2 regions of the Burkholderia arboris genome follow, and region 2 is predicted to be linked to the other one. Evidence: predicted binding sites of a transcription regulator. Region 2 holds the regulator's gene; the other holds the start of a gene.
What was found. Region 2 encodes LexA, which represses DNA repair genes until DNA is damaged. Its sites were predicted from a motif close to ACTGTATNNNNATACAGT; they were not measured.
Positions count from the first base shown of each region.

Region 1: the regulator LexA is predicted to act here: its motif matches at 2,343-2,360, upstream of OHZ10_RS22915 (DUF2471 family protein).

Region 1 covers NZ_CP109822.1:1,231,908-1,239,389, forward strand. The annotation lists gene OHZ10_RS22910 (NADPH-dependent 2,4-dienoyl-CoA reductase) at 1-1,682, shown strand, start outside; gene OHZ10_RS22915 (DUF2471 family protein) at 1,875-2,279, opposite strand; gene OHZ10_RS22920 (LysR family transcriptional regulator) at 2,444-3,337, opposite strand; gene OHZ10_RS22925 (NAD(P)H-dependent oxidoreductase) at 3,424-4,203, shown strand; gene catC (muconolactone Delta-isomerase) at 4,344-4,634, opposite strand; gene catA (catechol 1,2-dioxygenase) at 4,678-5,580, opposite strand; gene OHZ10_RS22940 (muconate/chloromuconate family cycloisomerase) at 5,613-6,746, opposite strand; gene OHZ10_RS22945 (LysR family transcriptional regulator) at 6,838-7,482, shown strand, end outside.
Region 2 covers NZ_CP109821.1:1,752,182-1,759,663, forward strand. The annotation lists gene nodI (nodulation factor ABC transporter ATP-binding protein NodI) at 1-657, opposite strand, end outside; gene OHZ10_RS08365 (universal stress protein) at 989-1,486, shown strand; gene OHZ10_RS08370 (DUF2939 domain-containing protein) at 1,574-2,281, opposite strand; gene OHZ10_RS08375 (hypothetical protein) at 2,311-2,646, opposite strand; gene lexA (transcriptional repressor LexA) at 2,673-3,320, opposite strand; gene OHZ10_RS08390 (sulfate ABC transporter substrate-binding protein) at 3,585-4,622, shown strand; gene cysT (sulfate ABC transporter permease subunit CysT) at 4,745-5,638, shown strand; gene cysW (sulfate ABC transporter permease subunit CysW) at 5,635-6,576, shown strand; gene OHZ10_RS08405 (sulfate/molybdate ABC transporter ATP-binding protein) at 6,590-7,482, shown strand, end outside.

The DNA.
Region 1 (7,482 bases), on a different replicon from region 2:
CGCCGTCGAAGATCAAGTCGCCGATCTCGCCGTTCGCGCCGCATGAGCTGAGCGCGCGCGGCGTCGAGCGGCAGATCCGCGCGTTCGTGCGTTGCGCGAAGCTCGCGCGCGAAGCCGGTTACGACGGCGTCGAGATCATGGGCTCCGAGGGCTACCTGATCAACCAGTTCATCTCGATGCATACGAACAAGCGCACCGACCAGTGGGGCGGCTCGTACGAGAACCGCATTCGTCTGCCGATCGAGATCATCGAGCGCACGCGCGAAGCGGTCGGCCGCGATTTCATCCTGATCTACCGGCTGTCGATGCTCGACCTGATTCCGGACGGCAGCGACTGGAACGAAACCGTGCAGCTCGCGAAGGCCGTCGAGCGCGCGGGCGCGACGATCATCAACACGGGGATCGGCTGGCATGAGGCGCGTGTGCCGACGATCGCGACGTCGGTGCCGCGCGGTGCGTTCGCGTGGGTGACGAAGAAGATGAAGGGCGAGGTCGGCATTCCGCTCGTGACGACCAACCGGATCAACCGGCCGGAAGTGGCCGAGCAGATTCTCGCGGATGGCTGCGCGGACATGGTGTCGATGGCGCGCCCGCTGCTCGCGGATGCCGAATTCGTCGTCAAGGCCGCGCAAGGCCGCGCCGACGAGATCAACACCTGCATCGGCTGCAACCAGGCGTGTCTCGATCACGCGTTCAAGAACAAGATCGCGTCGTGCCTGCTGAATCCGCGCGCGTGCCACGAGACGGAGCTGAAATACACGCCCGTGCAGCAGCCGAAACGCATCGCGGTGGTCGGCGCGGGGCCGGCCGGGCTCGCATGCTCGACCGTGCTCGCGCAGCGTGGCCATCACGTCGACCTGTTCGACGGCGCAGCGGAGATCGGCGGCCAGTTCAACATGGCGAAGCAGGTGCCGGGCAAGGAAGAGTTTCATGAAGCGCTGAGCTACTTCGGCCGCCAGGTCGAGCTGACCGGCGTGAACCTGCACCTGAACCGCCGCGTCGATGCGAGCGACCTGATCGCGGGCGGTTACGACGAGATCGTGCTCGCAACGGGCGTCGCGCCGCGCGATCCGAAGATTCCGGGGCAGGACGGGCCGAACGTGCTCAGCTATATCGACGTGCTCGCGGGCAAGCAGCCGGTCGGACGGCGGGTCGCGGTGGTCGGCGCGGGCGGGATCGGCTTCGATGTCGCCGAGTATCTGGTGCAGGACGGCGAATCGCCGGCGCTCGATCTGGAAGAATGGAAGGCCGAGTGGGGCGTGACCGACCCGGCCGCGACGCGCGGCGGCGTGACGCGTGCGCAGGTCTCGGCGCCCGCGCGTGAAGTGACGCTGCTGCAGCGCAAGGCCGCGCCGCTCGGCAAGGGGCTCGGCAAGACGACCGGCTGGATTCACCGCGCGACGCTGAAGATGAAGCAGGTGAAGATGGTCGGTGGCGTGAACTACGAGCGGATCGACGCGCGCGGGTTGCACGTGTCGTACGGCGAGCAGCGCACCGACCACGAGCTGATCGAAGCCGACACGATCGTGCTCTGCACGGGGCAGGAGCCGCAGCGCGCATTGCTCGCGCCGCTGCAGGCGGCCGGGCGCTCGGTGCATCTGATCGGCGGCGCGGAACTGGCCGCCGAACTCGATGCGAAGCGCGCGATCGATCAGGGCTCACGGCTGGCGGCAAGGCTGTAACGGGCGACGGCTTTGACGGTCGCCTGGACGGACGTCGCGCGGCGGAGAGCCGCCTGCGCGACGGTTTGCGGCTGCCGTCCGGCGCGCCGATTTGCTGACGCAGGGCCGCCATGAACGGCAGCGCCGACCGCGTCACCACGCAACGTGGCGGCGCGGCTCCGGCAGATCGTGACCGCGAACGGTCATGACGCGTCAGGCCGCTTCGGCCCGTTCTTCCTCTTCCGCGTCGAGCATCGCCTTGACGATCAGGTAGATGGCCGGCAGGTCGTCATCGTCGCGGCGCCAGTCGACCGGTTCCTCGACGTCCGCGGCGACCAGCCGGCTGTCGCGCAGCCGGATGAACGCGTCGACGACGGCCGGATCGTTGCGGTTCAGGAAACCGGCATTCGAGAATGCCAGCTCTTCGACGTTCAGCAGCGCCTGCCAGCTCATCGTGCGGACGGCCGCAGGATGGGTGCGGCGCCGCAGGCCGAGCGCCCGTTGCGCGGGGCCGCCCGCGACACGCTGCAAATCGACGACCGCCCGCTGCGCGGCGCGCTCGAAGTGGACGGGATTGAAGCCGGGTTGCTCGGGATCGAATGCGGATGCCTGGAACATGGTCGCCTCACAAAAGTCCGTTCGTCTGTGGATGACGGAATTCGGGTCAAATGGTGCAAAAGCACTGTAAATATATACAGTGTTTGGCGGGGTTTCAAGCCCCGAATGAAGGATTTCGTGCCGCGGCGCTCGCAGCGGGCGGCCGTACCGATCCGGCGAACGGCTTACACCGCTGCCGCGATCGTCTCCCGCAGCCACCGATGCGCCGGATCGCGATGCACGCGCTCGTGCCACAGCATCGACATTTCATAGCCTGGCACCTCGACCGGCGCGTCCACCACCCGCAGCGCGGGCACGTCGCGCACCAGCCGCTCGGGCAGCATCGCGACGAGATCGGTGCTCGCAACGGCCGACATCACGAACAGGAAGTGCGGCACCGACAGCACGACGCGCCGCGCGGCGCCGACCTTCGCGAGCGCTTCGTCCGTCACGCCGAAGAAGCCGCCGCCGTCGGGCGACACGATCACGTGCTCGAGCGTGCCGAACTGCGCGAGCGTCGGGCGCCGTTTCAGCTTCGGATGCCCGGCGCGGCCGATCAGCACGTAGCGCTCGACGAACAGCGGCAGGCGCCGCATGCCGGGCGGCGAACCCTCGGTTGTATGGAACGCGAGGTCGATGCCGTTTCGTTCGGCATCCTGCTCGATGCGCGGCGGTACGAGTTCGACGACGGCGAGCCGCGTACCGGGCGCGGCCGAGCGCAGCGTATTCAGCGCGGGCAGCACGATCGTCGATTCGCCGTAGTCGGTCGCGGCCACGCGCCACGTGTCCGTCGCGGTCGCGGGATCGAACGGCGTGGCCGGAATCACCGCGCGTTCGACCGCTTCGAGCGCATCGCGTAACGGCGCGCGCAACGCTTCCGCGCGCGCGGTCGGCCGCATCCCGCGGGGCCCGGGCAACAGCAGCGGATCGCCGAACACGTCGCGCAGTTTCTGCAGCTGTACGCTGACCGACGGCTGCGACATGTTCAGCTTCTCGGCCGCGCGCGTGACGTTGTGCTCGGCGAGCAGCACGTCCAGCGTGACGAGCAGGTTCAGATCGAGCCGTCTGAGATTATTCATGGCTATACCTGGAATATCAGGAATTCATTTCAAATATACCTTTGGCAGCGGCATCCTGCAGTCATTCAATCCACGGAGTGACGAACATGAAGGTGCTGATCGTGTATGCCCATCCCGAACCGCGTTCGCTGAACGGCGCGCTGCGCGACTTCGCCGTCGCGCATCTCGAAGCGGCCGGCCACGCGGTGCAGGTGACCGACCTGTATGCAATGAACTGGAAGGCGGCGTTCGATGCGAACGACGTGACCGATCGTGCGCCCGACGCGCGCTTCGATCCGTCGCTCGACTCGAAGCGCGCATTTGCGGCCGGCACGCAAAGCGACGACATCGCGCGCGAGCAGGAGAAGCTGAAGTGGGCCGACGCGGTGATCCTGCAATTCCCGCTGTGGTGGTTCTCGATGCCGGCGATCATGAAGGGCTGGTTCGAGCGTGTGTATGCGTACGGCTTCGCGTACGGCGTTGGCGAGCATTCCGATACGCACTGGGGCGATCGCTACGGCGAAGGCATGTTTGCCGGCAAGCGGGCGATGGTGGTCGTCACGACGGGCGGGTGGGAGTCGCACTACAGCCCGCGTGGCATCAACGGGCCGATCGACGACGTGCTGTTTCCGATCCAGCACGGCGTGCTGTATTACCCGGGGTTCGACGTGCTGCCGCCGTTCGTGATCTACCGGACGGGCAAGATGAACGAAGCGCGCTTCGCCGAAACGCGCGCGGCGCTCGGCCGGCGGCTCGACGATCTGTGGACCACGCAGCCGATTCCGTTCCGGCAGCAGAACACCGGCGACTACGAGATTCCCGCGCTGACGCTGAAGGACGGGATCGCGCCGGGGAAGGTGGGGTTTGCGGCGCATCTGACCGCGTGACGGTTGCCGCGCACGCCGATGCCGTACGGCACGGGCAATCGCCGCCAAACGCAAAACGACCCGCGCAGCCTGCGAGACATCGCGGGCCGCCCGGGTCGGGCAGCTCGCGGCCGTCGGTCACGGCCGCGCTTCACCGCTGCTTACCGGTCGTCGTCGCGAATCGACGACGGATGCCGGCACAGCGCCCGCACTTCCATCTCCATGTACGGAAACAGCGGCAGCTGGCTCAGCAGGTCGTGCAGTTGCTGCACGCTCTCGACGTCGAAGATGCTGACGTTCGCATATTGCCCGGCGATCCGCCACAGATGGCGCCAGACGCCTTCGTTCATCAGCCGCTGGCACATCGCCTTTTCTTCCGCCTTCAGCGTGGCCGCCTTGACCGGATCCATGTCCGCCGGCAGGCGAACGGTCATTTCCACATGAAACAGCATCCTGCACTCCTTGAGTTGTCGATTCGTCGAACGGGAAGGGCGCTCAGGCCTGCGCGCGTGCCCGCTCGACTTCGCTTCCCGGTACGTCCTGCTTTTCCTTGAGCAGCGAGAAATCGAAGTCGATCAGCGCGAACTGCCCGTCGACGCCGTACGGTTTGCCTTCCGCGCCTTCGGCCTGCTTGACCGGCGGGATCAGGCCGTCGCGCGTCGCGAACGCAAAGTCGTCCCACAGATGCGGATCGCCGTCGATGTTGATCTGCGTCGTCAGCTTACGATAACCGTCCGCCGAAACGAAGAAGTGAATGTGCGCCGGGCGATGGCCATGACGGCCGAGCTGGTCGAGCAGTTGCTCGGTCTTGCTGCCCGGCGGCACGCTGTAGCCGACCGGCAGCACGCTGCGGAAGCTGTAGCGGCCGTCGGCGTCGGTGCGGATCGAGCGGCGCAGGTTGAACGCGGGCTGCGACTGGTCGAAGTACGAGTAGTTGCCCAGGTGGTTCGCGTGCCACACCTCGACGAGCGCATTCGCGATCGGTGCGCCGTCCTGGCCGAGCACCTGGCCGCGCATGATCAGCGTCTGGCCCGGATCGGTGCCGTCGTCGAGACGCGCATGGCCGACCGATTCCGGTGCGCCGGCGACATACAGCGGCCCTTCGATCGTGCGCGGCGTGCCGCCCTGGATGCCGGCCTTTTCCTCGGCTTCGTCCATCCGCACGTCGAGGAAGCGCTCGAGGCCGAGGCCCGCGGCGATCAGCCCGAATTCGCGGCCGGCTTCGTTCAGGTAGTTCAGCGCCGTCCAGAATTCGCTCGGCTGCACGTCGAAGTCCTCGATCGTGTAGCAGATGTCCTGCACGATCCGGTTGACGATCGCGCGCACGCGCGGGTTGCCGGGTTTCTCTGCGGCGTCGTCGAAGGTCTTCAGCAGTGCGTCGATGGCTTGCTTGTTCATCTGTGTCTCCGGTTTCGGTTGTCGTGTGGGGATCAGCGGGCGTCGCGTCGCATCCGTTCGATGCGGGCCCAGTCGAAGGTGATGCCGAGGCCGGGCGTCGCCGGCAGATGCAGCTTGAAATCCTCGTAACGCAGCGGCTCGACGAGGATTTCCTCGGTGAGCAGCAGCGGGCCGAACAGTTCGGTGCCCCATTTCAGCGAGTCGAACGTGCTGAACAGTTGCGCGGACGCCATCGTGCCGGCCGCGCCTTCGAGCATCGTGCCGCCGTACAGCTCGATGCCGGCCGCCGCCGCGATCGACGCGACGCTCGCCGCGCCCTGCAGGCCGCCCGATTGCGCGATCTTCACCGCGAACACGTCGGCCGCGCGGTCCTGCGCGAGCGCGAATGCATCGACGGGGCCGTGCAGCGCTTCGTCCGCCATGATCGGCACCTGCGCGAGCTGCGTGAGGCGCTTGAGCCCCGCGCGGTTGGTCGCGGCGATCGGCTGCTCGACGAGGCTCACGCCGGCTTCCGCCAGTCGCGCGCCGGCCCAGATCGCATCGGTTTCGCTCCATGCCTGATTCACGTCGACCCGCACGTCGCCGCGCTCGCCGAGCGCGCGCTTGATCGCGACCACGTGTGCGACGTCGTCGGCGACTGCGTTCGAACCGATCTTCAGCTTGAACGCGCGATGGCGGCGGGCTTCGAGCATCGCTTCGGCTTCCGCGATGTCGCGCTGCGTATCGCCGCTCGCGAGCGTCCACGCGACATCGACCGCATCGACCCGGCGGCCGCCGAACAGCTCCGACAGCGGCACGCCCAGACGCTGCGCCTGCGCGTCGAACAGCGCAGTTTCGATTGCGCACTTCGCGAAACGGTTGCCCTGGAACAGCTTGCGCGCGCGCGCCAGCGCGGCGCCCGGACGCGTCGCGTCCATGCCCTGCAGCAGCGGCGCAAAGTACGTGTCGATGTTGACCTTGATGCTTTCGGGGCTCTCCTCGCCGTACGCGAGACCGCCGATGGTCGTCGCCTCGCCGACGCCTTCGATACCGTCCGTGCATCGAACACGGACCAGCACGAGGGTCTGGCAATTCATCGTCGCGACCGACAATTTGTGGGGCCTGATCGTCGGCACGTCGACGAGGATCGTCTCGATGCGTTCGATGGTGGCGGCAGTTGCTATCATGCGATTCCTCCTGTTGGTGCACATGGTAGGAATTCCCGCACCGCGTCGTCCAACACTCTTTCCGACTACTTCCATACCTTTGGGGCATGAAATGGAATTGCGTCAGCTCCGCTACTTCATCGCCGTTGCCGAGGAAATGAACATCACGCGGGCGGCGGAGCGGCTGCACATGACGCAGCCGCCGCTGAGCCGCCAGCTCCAGGCGATCGAGGACGAGATCGGCTTGCCGCTGTTCGAGCGCGGCGCGCGGCCGCTGAAACTGACCGATGCGGGGCGCGTGTTCTATGCGCAGGCGAAGCGCCTCGTCGACCAGGCCGACGAGCTCGGCCCGCTGACGCGGCGGCTCGCGCAGCTGTCGGAGCGGATCGTGATCGGTTTCGTGCCGTCGACGCTGTATGGTGCGCTGCCGGACGTGATCCGCGCGTTTCGCGAGGCGCAGCCGGACGTCGAGCTGTCGCTGATCGAAATGTTCACGCTCGAACAGCTCGGCGCGCTGAAGGGCGGGCGGATCGACGTCGGGTTCGGCCGGCTGCGCTTCGACGACGATCAACTGGTGCGCGAGGCGCTGATCGAGGAAAAGCTGATCGCGGCGCTGCCGGTCGGGCATCCGCTCGCCGATCCGGACCGGCCGCTGACGCTCGCGGATATCGCGAACGAGACGATGATCGTCTACCCGAGCACACCGCGACCGAGCTTCGCCGACCAGCAACTGTCGGCACTGCGCGACGGCGCGGTC
Region 2 (7,482 bases):
CGCACCTTCGGCGATCTTGCGGCCTTCCTCGATCACGCACAGGCGATCGCACAGTCGTTCGGCTTCTTCCATGAAGTGCGTGGTGATCAGGATCGTCTTGCCGCGCGCGAGCAGCGAACGCAGCCGCTCCCACATCAGATGCCGCGCCTGCGGATCGAGGCCCGTCGTCGGCTCGTCCAGCACCAGCACGTCGGGATCGTTGACGAGCGCGCGGGCGAGCGTGAGGCGGCGTTTCATGCCGCCCGACAACTCGCCGACCTTCGCATCGGCCTTGTTTTCGAGCTTCGCGAATTCGAGCAGCGGCTGCACGAGTGCGCGTGCGGCCTGCGCCGACATCCCGAAGTAGCGGCTGAACACGAGCAGGTTCTCGCGCACGGTGAAGTCGGGATCGAGATTGTCGAACTGCGGGACGACGCCGACGCGCTGGCGTGCATGCCGCGCGCGCGATGGAACCGGTTCGCCGCATAGGGAGATGGTGCCGGCATCGGGGTGCGTGAGGCCGAGCAGCATTTTCAGGGTGGTGGTCTTGCCGGCGCCGTTCGGTCCGAGCAGGCCGTAGCATTCGCCGGCCTGGACGTTGAAGGACAGACCGTTGACGACGAGCTTGTCGCCATAGCGCTTTTCGACGTTGCGGAAATCGATCGGTGCGACGGACATGGGCATGTTGTCGTTGTGAGCGGGTGCGTTCCGCTGCCCGCCGGCTGGCCGGTTGGCGAACGGATCGGACGAATGCGTGTCACATGGGCATGACCGAAGCGAACGACGCCGGCGCGATATGACCCGCTGGAGTACGGACGAGCCATTCTAGTGCATCGGCTGCGTCTCTTCAGGGCATGCCTGCACGGTGCGATGCATGCGCGCACCGATCGTGCACTGCATCATCGCGCACGCGCCGCGCGGGGCGAATCAGCGTTTTCCATCCCTTGCGTCCTGAATTGCGGCGCACCATGATGAATGCGTAGGCTCGTTGTCGCGATAGGGAGGTTTCATGGCTAGCTACAACAAGATTTTGCTGTGTTACGACGGCACGCTCGAAGGGCGCAAGGCACTGCGCTGCGGCGCTAATCTCGCAATGGACCTGAAGGCCGAAACGCACTTGCTGTCGGTCGTCGACATGCGTTCGAGCATTGCGCAAAGTGCAGGTTTGCTGACCGATGTCGCATGCGGCCGCTTCGAGGAAACCGCGCGCGAAATCCTCGAGGAAGGGGTGAACTGGCTGCGCGAGCGTGGCGTGCAGGCCGAAGGCCATTTCGCGTTCGGTTATCCGATCGACGAAATCGCGAATCTTGCGTCGGAACTGAAGGTCGACCTCGTCGTTGTCGGCCACCGGTGCCGCAGCGGACTGTCGCGATGGTGGATGGGCTCGGGCAATACGCAACTGCTCGACCGCGTGAACTGCAGCATTCTGGTGGCGTGCTCGTCGGCGGAAGAGCAGAAAGCCGAAATCGCGCGCGAGCGTGAAGCGGCCACGGCGAACGGCAAATGATCTAAAGACGCGATGGTTGCCTGGTCGGCAATGCGTGCTGGTCAGGCGCCGCACCGCTTCAGCGGTGCGGGCGTCGAGCGCGGCCTGTTATGCGTGCAGGTCGATCGCGGACAATTTCCACGAAAACAGCCCGAAGCGGTGGAATACCGCCGCATAGCGCGTGCCGTCGGCGCTGCGCTGATACGTCACGACGAATTCATCGATATTCCGGTAGCCCGCGCTGGTTTGCTGCGGATGCGTCGCCTCGCTCGGGCTCGCCGGCGTGGCAGGCGCGGGCACCGCTGACGACGCGGTCGCAGCGGATGCGTTACTGCTCGCAGCGGCGGCACTTGCCGGCGCCGGATTGGCCGGCGTTGCGGCTGGTGCGCCGCCCGGTGTATTGCCTTGCGGCAGATTCGACAAATCAGGCGGGCGCTCGCCCGGATTGCCGCGCGGCGGCAATCCGCTCATCAGCGCGGCCACGCCCTCCGGGGTCGCGTACGCATCGACCAGCGGGCCGATCAACGCGGACCCGATCAGCGCGCCGATCACCGCAAACGGGTTGTTCTTCTTCACAGCGTCGATCCGGCGCATCAACTCTTCCGTGACCTGCTGTTTGAGGCTGATGCGTAGCGACGGAAAATCGACATACTCGCTGATCGCCTGCGCATCTCGCGCATCGATCGCCGATTTCAGGCGACCGAGCGCGACGTACGGCGACGCGTACGCATAGCCGATCGCCGCAATGACGACGACGATCAGCGCGACGATCAGCAGGGGCTTGAGTCGCCATGCGCGGCTCGGCGATCCAGTCACGTTGCCTCCGGTGCGGGGATGTTCCGCAATCAGAGACCGCCCGGCGTAGCCGATCGTTCCTCCGCGATGCAGCGATCGATCATCCGGCACACGGCATCGATCGTGCCGACCATGATCAGGCGCGACCGGCCGTGATAGACGCGCACCGGTGCGCGACGCGCGGGTTCCGCGTGATTCAGGCCGGCGTTCAGCGATACCCGGGCGAACGCGGGGAGCGCTGACGGCAGCAGGGACGCCTGCCGTTCGACTGCGACTTCTTCTTGCACGGGCGCGGCCGCGGACAGCGGTGCGCAGGGCGTGCGGCCGCGCAGATGACGCAGGCGGCCGAATTGACGGAAAGGCAGCAGACGGGCAAGGCGTTCCATGATGTTCTCCTCAGCGAGACGGAATGTCAGAGTTCGCCCGAGCGGATCAGCCCGACGGCGATGCCTTCCAGCGCGAATTCGGCGCTGCCGGCCTTGACGAAGATGTTTTCGTAATCCGGGTTCTCCGCGATCAGCTCGAGACCGCCCGGCCGGCGCATCAGGCGCTTGACCGTGACGTCGTCACCGAGACGCGCGACGATGATCTGGCCATCCTTCGCTTCCGTGCGCTTCTGCACGGCGAGGAGATCGCCATCGAGGATGCCGGCGTCGCGCATCGACAGGCCGCGCACCTTCAGCAGGTAGTCGGGCTTGCTCGTGAACAACGCGGGATCGCATGCGTAGTGCTGCGAGATGTGCTCCTGCGCGAGGATCGGGCTACCGGCTGCGACGCGGCCGACGAGCGGCAGCGACAACTGCATCAGGCCGGCGTGCGGCAACGTGAACTGGTGCGGGGCATCTTCGATGCCGAGCAGGCGGATGCCGCGCGACGCGCCGGCCGCCAGCTCGATCACGCCTTTGCGCGCCAGCGCGCGCAGGTGCTCCTCGGCCGCATTCGGCGAGCTGAAACCCAGTTCGGCCGCGATCTCGGCGCGGGTGGGCGGGAATCCGGAGCGCTCGATCGCGCGACGGATCAAGTCGAACACTTGCTGCTGACGGGCGGTGAGTTTGGTCATGGCTCAACTGTATGGATAGACAGTGAGCTGTATTTTTATACAGTACTTCGCGAATTTCAAGTGTTACGTGAGGTTCGACGCGATCACGCCGGTTCCGGCGTGATTTCGCGACGTCCGGACGGCGGTTTATCTGCCGCAACCGTCCATCCCGTCTGCGTTAGCACTTTTGAGTATTAAAAAATGAAGAACGATTATTTTTAATCATGTAACCCGTTCGTTAGACTGGCCCGACATCGCAACACCGACAACACTGGAGAACCAAGGATGGCGAAGCGCAATACGGGGCTGGTGGGCGGAGTGGGCCGCCTGATCGCAACACTCGCGCTGGGCGCGGCGGCGGCGCTGGGCGTCGCGACGCATGCCCAGGCCGATACGACGTTCCTGAACGTGTCGTACGACCCGACGCGCGAGCTGTATCAGGACTTCAACCAGGCGTTTGGCAAGGAGTGGAAGGCGAAGACGGGCGAGACCGTGAACTTCAAGCAGTCGCACGGCGGGTCGGGCGCGCAGGCGCGTTCGGTGCTCGACGGCCTGCAGGCCGACGTCGTCACGCTGGCGCTCGCGTACGACATCGACGCGCTCGCGAACAAGGGGCTCGTCAACAAGGACTGGCAGAAGCGCCTGCCCGACAACGCGTCGCCGTACACGTCGACGATCGTGTTCCTGGTGCGCAAGGGCAACCCGAAGGGGATCAAGGACTGGGACGACCTGACCAAGCCGGGCATCTCGATCGTCACGCCGAACCCGAAGACGTCGGGCGGCGCGCGCTGGAACTACCTGGCCGCATGGGCGTACGCGGTGCACAAGCCGGGCGGCAACGAGCAGACGGCCAAGGAATTCGTCACGAAGCTCTACAAGAACGCAGGCGTGCTCGATTCGGGCGCGCGAGGCGCGACGACGAGCTTCGTGCAGCGCGGGATCGGCGACGTGCTGATCGCATGGGAGAACGAGGCATTCCTGTCGGTGAAGGAATTCGGTACCGACAAGTTCGAGATCGTCGTGCCGTCGGTGAGCATCCTGGCCGAGCCGCCCGTCGCGGTGGTCGACAAGGTGGTCGACAAGAAGGGCACGCGCAAGCTGGCCGACGCGTACCTGAACTTCCTGTACAGCCCGCAGGGCCAGGAAATCGCGGCGCGCAACTACTACCGGCCGCGTTCGAAGAACGTGCCGGCGGAACTGACGAAGCAGTTCCCGAAGCTGAAGCTGTACACGGTCGACGACACGTTCGGCGGCTGGACGAGTGCGCAGAAGACGCATTTCGCGGACGGCGGCGTGTTCGACTCGATCTACAAGCCGCAGTAACGCCATAACGACAGCGGCGCGCCACGACAGCGCGCCGCATCCCCGATTGCCCGCCGGCGCGATTCACTGCGCCGGCGTTTGCGTCGGACCCATGAGCAGCATCGACCCAGCAAGAGCATCCGATGACGACGTACACCTTTCGCAAGCCGAGCGCGCTGCCCGGTTTCGGCGTGACGCTCGGCATCACGGTGGCCTATTTGAGCCTCGTGGTGCTGATCCCGCTCGCCGCCACGTTCCTGAAGACCGCGACGCTGTCGTGGGACCAGTTCGTCACCGCCGTCACGTCGCCGCGCGTGCTCGCGTCGTACCGGCTGACGTTCACGTCCGCACTTGGCGGCGCGCTGATCAACGCCGTGTTCGGCTTCCTCGTCGCGTGGGTGCTCGTGCGCTACACGTTTCCGTTCAAGCGCCTCGTCGATGCGATCGTCGACCTGCCGTTCGCGCTGCCGACGTCGGTCGCCGGCATTTCGCTCGCGGCCGTCTACGCGACCAATGGCTGGGTCGGCCAGTATCTCGCGCCGCTCGGCATCAAGATCGCGTTCACGCCGGCCGGCGTGCTGGTCGCGCTGACCTTCATCGGGCTGCCGTTCGTCGTGCGTACCGTGCAGCCGGTGCTCGAGGATTTCGAGCGCGAGCAGGAAGAAGCGGCCGCGTGCCTCGGCGCGTCGCGCTGGCTGACGTTCCGCCGCGTCGTGCTGCCGGCCGTGCTGCCGGCGCTCCTCACCGGTTTCGCGCTCGCGTTCGCGCGTGCGCTCGGCGAATACGGCTCGGTGATCTTCATTGCCGGCAACGTGCCGATGAAATCCGAGATCACGTCGCTGCTGATCATCACGAAGCTCGAGCAGTACGACTACGCGGGCGCGACCGCGCTGGCGGTCGTGATGCTGGTCGTGTCGTTCCTGATGCTGCTGCTGATCAATACGCTGCAGTGGTATCTGCAGCGCCGCACGAGCAAGGGCGCCAGCGGCCCCGCGCCCGCCACCGTCACCGCCGTCGCGGCAGGAGGCCAGCAATGAGCCAGGAGGCCACCGTCGTGCTGAAAACCCCGTCGCCGGCCGCGCGGGCCGCGAAACGGCTCGACCCCGTCAGCGAGTCGCGCGTCGTGCGCTGGCTGCTCACCGGCATCGCGCTGGCGTTCCTCGCGTTCTTCCTCGTCGTGCCGCTCGCCGCGGTGTTCGTCGAGGCGCTGCGCAAGGGCGTCGGCTTCTATCTCGAATCGCTGGCCGATCCCGATGCGTGGTCGGCGATCAAGCTGACGCTGACCGTCGCCGTGATCGCGGTGCCGCTGAATCTCGTGTTCGGCGTGTGCGCGTCGTGGGCGATCGCGAAGTTCGAATTCCGCGGCAAGGCGCTGCTGACGACGCTGATCGACCTGCCGTTCTCGGTGTCGCCGGTGATCTCGGGCCTCGTGTACGTGCTGCTGTTCGGCGCACAGGGCTGGCTCGGGCCGTGGCTGCAGGATCACGACGTGCAGATCATCTTTGCGGTGCCGGGCATCGTGCTCGCGACGATCTTCGTCACGTTCCCGTTCGTCGCGCGCGAACTGATTCCGCTGATGCAGGCACAAGGCACCGACGAGGAAGAAGCCGCGCGCGTGCTCGGTGCGTCGGGCTGGCAGATCTTCCGCCGCGTGACGCTGCCGAACGTGAAGTGGGGCCTGCTGTACGGCGTGATCCTGTGCAATGCGCGCGCGATGGGTGAATTCGGCGCGGTGTCGGTCGTGTCGGGCCATATCCGCGGCCAGACCGACACGATGCCGCTGCACGTCGAGATCCTGTACAACGAATACAACTTCGCGGCCGCATTCGCGGTGGCGTCGGTGCTGGCGCTGCTCGCGCTCGTCACGCTCGCGCTGAAGCTGATCGCCGAGCGTCACCTCGCCGCCGAACTGGGCGCGCGCGACGCCGTTCCCGCACATGCCGGCCCCGTCGCCGCCGTTTCGTCGAAATCGTAAAGAGGCAACCAGAATGGGTATCACCGTCCGTAACCTTCAGAAGCGCTTCGGCGATTTCACCGCGCTCGACAACGTGTCGCTCGATTTTCCGCCGGGAGAGCTGGTCGCGCTGCTCGGTCCGTCCGGCTGCGGCAAGACTACGCTGCTGCGCGTGATCGCGGGCCTCGAGCACGCGGACGCCGGCCAGGTCGTGTTGCAAGGGCTCGACGTCGCGTCGGTCGGCGCGCGCGACCGCCAGGTCGGCTTCGTGTTCCAGCACTACGCGCTGTTCCGTCACATGACCGTATTCGAGAACGTCGCGTTCGGGCTGCGCGTGAAGCCGCGCCGCGAGCGGCCGTCGGAAGCCGTGATTCGCGACAAGGTGCACGAATTGCTGAAGCTCGTGCAGCTCGACTGGCTCGCGCAGCGCTATCCGTCCGAGCTGTCGGGCGGCCAGCGCCAGCGCATCGCGCTGGCCCGCGCGCTCGCGGTCGAGCCGAAGGTGCTGCTGCTCGACGAGCCGTTCGGCGCGCTCGACGCAAAGGTGCGCAAGGAGCTGCGCGGCTGGTTGCGCCGGCTGCACGACGACCTGCACATCTCGACGATCTTCGTCACGCACGACCAGGAGGAGGCGCTGGAAGTCGCGGATCGCATCGTCGTGCTGAACCGCGGCCACGTCGAGCAGGTCGGCAGCCCGCAGGACGTCTACGATCATCCGCAGAGCGCGTTCGTGTACGAGTTTCTCGGCGCGGCCAACCGGCTGCCGGGCACGGTGGCCGGGCGTGGCTTCGTTGCCGAGGGCGCGGCTGCGCCGATCGCGGTCGACGCCGATTTCGCGGGCCCCGCGAATGCCTATGTGCGGCCGCACGATCTGCAGCTGTGGCCGGCGGGCGAAGGGCATCGCGACGGCATCGCGGTGGACGTGCG